Rhodopseudomonas palustris: one gene and its partner. The protein of the gene in region 1 binds, or shares a complex with, the protein of each later gene. Links are inferred from orthologs where the notes say so. Each region holds a gene or a part of one and is shown in the gene's direction. Other genes may lie near its edges.

Evidence for each region. Proteins that work in one complex are often made in the same cells at the same time.
Region 2: the proteins of trxB (region 1) and trxA are in contact, whole or in part, in a crystal structure (PDB 1F6M), measured with the Escherichia coli proteins. The link is inferred for Rhodopseudomonas palustris from one-to-one orthologs.

The regions. Positions count from the first base shown.
Region 1 is NZ_CP019966.1:4,479,575-4,482,428, forward strand. Bases 5-2,854 are described here. They hold trxB (thioredoxin-disulfide reductase), read left to right. Parts: upstream 5-871; coding sequence 872-1,837; downstream 1,838-2,854. Other genes in these bases: RPPS3_RS20740 (DoxX family protein), read left to right, coding at 5-96; RPPS3_RS20745 (Lrp/AsnC family transcriptional regulator), read right to left, coding at 133-615; RPPS3_RS20755 (LysR family transcriptional regulator), read left to right, coding at 1,846-2,769. Outside these bases: more of RPPS3_RS20740, read left to right, coding at 1-4.
Region 2 is NZ_CP019966.1:80,284-83,132, reverse strand. Bases 5-2,849 are described here. They hold trxA (thioredoxin), read left to right. Parts: upstream 5-1,189; coding sequence 1,190-1,510; downstream 1,511-2,849. Other genes in these bases: RPPS3_RS00380 (bifunctional folylpolyglutamate synthase/dihydrofolate synthase), read right to left, coding at 2,766-2,849; RPPS3_RS00385 (ATP-dependent DNA ligase), read left to right, coding at 1,695-2,756; addA (double-strand break repair helicase AddA), read left to right, coding at 5-1,093. Outside these bases: more of addA, read left to right, coding at 1-4. UniProt on the Escherichia coli protein: Participates in various redox reactions through the reversible oxidation of its active center dithiol to a disulfide and catalyzes dithiol-disulfide exchange reactions.

The DNA.
Region 1 (2,854 bases):
AGCTTGGCGATCGCGATGTGCTTCACGTGCTTGTACTTGGTGACGACGGGCGGCGGACCGATCAGCCTCGACCGCATCCTGCGGCGCGATCGCTGACTCTGCAGCAGCGCTGAAACGATCGCGGCGGCGGCTTCAGGTCGTCGCCGCCTTTAACTCCAGCGGCACCGCGGCGGCGTATTTCGAATTGCGCAGCACGAGCGAGGTGCGGACGTTGCGGACGTGCGGGGCGGCGGTGAGATGGGCGACAAAATTCTGGAACGTCGCCATGTCGGGCGCGACGCATTTCAGGATGAAGTCGACTTCGCCCGACAGCATCCAGCACTCGCGTACCAGCGGCTCGTTGCGGACGAATTCCTCAAACCCGCGCAGGTCGGCCTCGGCCTGGCTCGACAAATGCACCGAGGCGAACACCGTGACGTCGAAACCGAGATGCGCCGGATCGAGGAGCCCGCGATAGCCGAGGATGTAGCCCTCTTCCTCCAGCGTCCGCACCCGCCGCAGACACGGCGGCGGCGAAATCCCGACCCGTTTGGCCAGTTCGACATTGGTGATTCGGCCGTCGTCCTGAATTTCCTGCAGGATCTTGAGGTCGATCTGGTCGAGGCTCTTGGTCACGCTGGTGCTATTCCCGCAAGGCGGATTCGGCTTAGAAACAGCCTCTCTTAGCGCACCCCGCGAAATTTGGGTAATTTTATTTCGCGATGCTCACAGCTCGTTTTCTATTCTTGGTGGGAAATCCTGCACGGAGGTATTGCAAATCTTGCATAGCTCGCCAAATAACATAGACTTCTGTCTGATCTTCCGCCCATTGGCGATGCCCCAGCCAGGCCTTTCCCTGCGTCGCGCCGCCCTCAGTTTCGGGGACTGATTCATGCCGAGTCCGGTTCAAGCCAAGGTCGTGATCATCGGATCCGGGCCCGCCGGTTATACCGCCGCGATTTACGCCTCTCGCGCGATGCTGGAGCCGATCCTGATCCAGGGCATGCAGCCCGGCGGTCAGCTCACCATCACCACCGACGTGGAGAACTACCCCGGCTTCGCCGATGTGATCCAAGGCCCGTGGCTGATGGAGCAGATGGAGAAGCAGGCGCTGCATGTCGGCACCCGGATCAAGACCGACCTGGTGGTCGATCTCGACCTCGGCCAGCGGCCGTTCCGGCTGACCTGCGACAGCGGCGACGTCTATCTCGCCGACACGCTGATCCTCGCCACCGGCGCTCAGGCGCGCTGGCTCGGTATTCCGTCCGAACAGACCTACAAGGGCTTCGGCGTCTCGGCCTGCGCGACCTGCGACGGCTTCTTCTATCGCGGCAAGGATGTCGTGGTGATCGGCGGCGGCAACACCGCGGTCGAGGAAGCGCTGTTCCTGACCAACTTCGCCGCCAGCGTCACCATCGTCCACCGGCGCGATCACTTCCGGGCCGAACGCATCCTGCAGGACCGGCTGTTCAAACATCCGAAGATCAAGGTGATCTGGGACGTCGCGGTGGATGAGATCTGCGGCGCCGAGAACCCGACCAAGGTCACCCACGTGCGCCTGAAGAACGTCAAGAGCGGCACGACCAGCGAGGTCAAGGCCGACGGCGTGTTCATCGCGATCGGTCATGCGCCGGCGACGGAGCTGTTCAAAGACCAGATCAAGCTCAAACCGTCCGGTTATGTCGAGGTCGCGGCGAATTCGACCGCAACCTCGGTACCTGGCGTGTTCGCCGCCGGCGACGTCGCCGACGAGACCTACCGCCAAGCCGTCACCGCAGCCGGAATGGGCTGCATGGCGGCTCTCGAAGCCGAACGCTTCCTGGCGCTGCGCGCCGGCGACCGCCAAGCGGCCGAATAACTCTCTGGATGGCGCGACACCGCGACGGGTTCACCGATATGGACTGGGATAAGCTGAAGGTCTTTCACGCCGCTGCCGAAGCGGGGAGTTTCACCCATGCCGGCGAGCAGCTCGGGCTGTCGCAGTCGGCGGTGTCGCGGCAGGTCAGCGCATTGGAGCAAGAGCTCTCGGTGTCGCTGTTTCACCGCCACGCCCGCGGCCTGATCCTCACCGAACAGGGCGATCTGCTGTTCCGCACCGCGCATGACGTGTTCATGCAGTTGCAGGCCGCACGCGCCAAGCTCACCGACAGCCGCGAGCGGCCGAGCGGCGACCTCAAGGTCACCACGACGCCGGGGCTTGGCATTCACTGGCTGGTGCCGCGGCTCGGTGAATTCACCGCGCTGTATCCCGAGATCCGGATCTCGCTGATCGTCACCGACGAAGAGCTCGACCTGTCGATGCGCGAGGCCGACGTCGCGATCCGCACCCGCAAGCCGACCCAACCCGATCTGATCCAGCGCAAGCTGTTCTCGATCGGCTTCCACGCCTATTGCTCGCCGGAGTACATCAAGAACTTCGGCACGCCGCGGACGCTGGAGGATCTCGACAATCACCGGCTGATCATGCTGAGCGACAGCCAGGTGCCGCCGCATCTGCAGAACCGGAGTTGGCTGATCGAAGCCGGGCGCAACGGCATGGGTCCGCGCGAGCCCTACTTCAAGGTCAACAACATCCTCGGCCTGGTGCGCGCCTGCCAGCAGGGCCTCGGCATCGCGGCGCTGCCGGATTACCTGATCGAGGACACCAACCGGCTCGTGCAGTTGTTCGGCGAGGAAGATTCAATCCAGCTCGACACGTACTTCGTCTATCCGGAAGAATTGAAGACCGTGGCGCGGGTGCAGGTGTTCCGCGACTTCGTGGTCAACAAGGCGCAACGCTGGCCGGGCTGATTTGTCGCTCCCGGGGCTCCGCATGTCTGACATGCGGGGGGCCCGCTTGCCGGGCCGCCGGATCGCGGATCAAATCGTTCTCACG
Region 2 (2,849 bases), 4.4 Mb from region 1 along the record:
AGCGCCGGTGGTGTTCCTGATCGACACCACCTCGTCGCCGGCCGACACCCAGCGGCTCAATCTGATCCGGCTGCCGGGCGGCAACGCCGCGCCGGGCTCGGTCGCCGCGATGGTGTGGGCGGGCCGCAAGGCCGACGATCCGAGCGTCGTCGAGCAGGCGCGCAGCACGATGATCGAGGAGACCGAGGACGAGTATCGCCGGCTGCTCTATGTCGCGATGACCCGCGCGGCCGACCGGCTGATCGTCGGCGGCTGCATGCCGGGCAATCGCAACGAAGTGCGGCCGCATTCCTGGTACGACCTGATCAGCAAAGGGCTGGAATCCTCCGGGCTGGTGATGCAGCCGGTCCCGCCCGACGGCGTGATCAAGCGCTATTGCCGGCCGGAGGACGTGATCGAGGAAACCGGCCAGGCGGCGCCGAGCCACGAGACCGCGGCACCGTCCCTGCCGGACTGGCTGCGCCGGCCGGCGCCCGGCTTGCCGTCCGCCGAACAGGTGCTGCGGCCCTCGGATGCCGACGATGATGATCGGCGCCGGTTGCGGCCAGGGGAATCCGACGCCAGTCGCAGCCGCGCGCTGCAGCGCGGCACGCTGGTGCACCGGCTGCTGCAATCGCTGCCGGAGATCGCCGCGGCCGATCGCTCCGCCGCCGCTGGACGTTTCCTCGCCCGCAACGCGGCGGACTGGAGCGAGGAGGAGCGCGGCGCGCTCGCCGCCCAGGTCCTCGGGCTGATTGCCGATGCCAGGTTTGCGGCGGTGTTCGGTCCAGGCAGCCGCGCCGAGGTGCCGATTGTCGGCCGGCTGCAGCGGCGCGGCGGGCCGGTGCTGGTGTCCGGCCAGATCGACCGCTTGGTGGTGACCGAAACCGAAGTCCTGATCGTCGATTACAAGACCAACCACGCGCCGCCGCGGGTCGAGGCCGAGGCGCCGCGCAGTTACGTCCGCCAGCTCGCCCGCTACCGGGCGGTGCTCGGCGCGATCTATCCACAGCGCACCGTCCGGGCCGCTCTGCTCTGGACCGAAGTCGCTGAAATAATGGAGATTTCGGCCTCTGCGCTGGACGCGGAGCAGGCCGATCTGACGGTGCCGTGAGCCGTGCTTGACCGCACCGCGGCGCGTTCCTACGTTCACCCGTCATCACGGCGCGATTCCCGCCGCCGCTCTTCATCCGGTTTCACGAGGTATCCTATGGCCGTTGGTAAGGTGTCAGACGCCGATTTCGAAAACGAGGTTCTCAACGCCCAGGGGCCTGTGGTGGTGGACTTCTGGGCCGAGTGGTGTGGCCCGTGCCGCATGATCGCGCCGGCGCTCGACGAAATCGCCGGGGCGATGGGCGACAAGGTCAAGATCGTGAAGCTCAACGTCGACGAGAGCCCGGTCACTGCCTCGAAGTACGGCGTGATGTCGATCCCGACCCTGATGATCTTCAAGGGCGGCGAGATGGCCTCGCGCCAGGTCGGCGCCGCGCCGAAGGCCAAGCTGCAGCAGTGGATCAGCGCAGCGGTCTGAACTCGGACGCGCCACGAACGTTCTGAAACGGCCGGCATTCCGCCGGCCGTTTTGCGTTTCGGCCTCTCGTCATTGCGAGGAGCGAAGCGACGAAGCAATCCAGCCCCGTGCTCGGCGCGCTGGATTGCTTCGCTACGCTCGCCATGACGGGGATGGGGCCATTCGCAACCAGTGGGTTCGTATCGTGGCTGAGCGGAAATCATCCATCACCAAGACCCGCGCCGCGCCGCTCGCGCCGATGGAGGCGCGGTCGGTCGATGCGATTCCGAGCGGACCGCAATGGCAATACGAGCCGAAATGGGACGGCTTTCGCTGCCTGATGGTACGGAGCGGCGATGCTGTCGCGCTGTGGTCGAAATCGGGGGAAGACCTCACCCGCTACTTCCCCGAATTAGTTGCGGCGGCGCTGCAGCTGAAGGCCGAGCGCTTCGTGCTCGACGGCGAGATCGTCGTGCCGCAGGGGCGGAGGTTTTCGTTCGATGCGCTGCTGCAGCGGATTCACCCTGCCGCGAGCCGGGTGAACAAGCTCTCGGTCGAGACGTCGGCGCTGCTGTTGGTGTTCGATCTGTTAGCGAGCCCGCGCGACGACGCGCTGGCGGCGCAGCCGCTGACGCAGCGGCGCAAGGCGCTCGAAGTCTTTGCGAAAGCGCAGTTCAAGGGCCATCCGACGTTCCGGCTGTCGCCGGCCACCACCAGTGACAAGCAGGCCGCGAAGTGGCTGGCGCAGGCCGGCGGCGGCTCCGACGGCGTGATCGCCAAGCGGCGCGACCTCGCCTACCAGTCCGGCAATCGCGACGGCATGCAGAAGATCAAGAAGTTTCGCAGCGCCGATTGCGTGGTCGGTGGCTTCCGCTACGCCAGCGCGCCGCTTAACGGCCGCAAGGTGGTCGGCTCGCTGTTGCTCGGTCTCTATGACAAGGCCGGCCTGCTGCATCACGTCGGCTTCACCTCGGCGCTGAAGCGGACCGAGAAACCGGCGCTGACCGACAAGCTCGAAGAGCTGCCCGGCGAGGGTTTCACCGGCAATGCGCCGGGCGGCCCCAGCCGATGGTCGACGGCGCGCTCGGCCGAGTGGCAGCCGCTTGCTCCGAAGCTGGTGGTCGAAGTCTGCTACGATCATTTCAGCGGCGAACGCTTCCGCCACGGCACCAGCCTCTTGCGCTGGCGCCCCGACAAGGCGCCGCGGCAATGCACGATGGACCAGCTCGCGCAGAAGCAGGTCGATCCGATCAAGCTGCTGGCGTGAGCCGAACGATTAGTTCGGTGGTGTGCCGTTGAGGTTCAGCACATGGCCGGCGAGATACAATGATCCGGTGATCAGGATCCGCGGCGGGAGTTC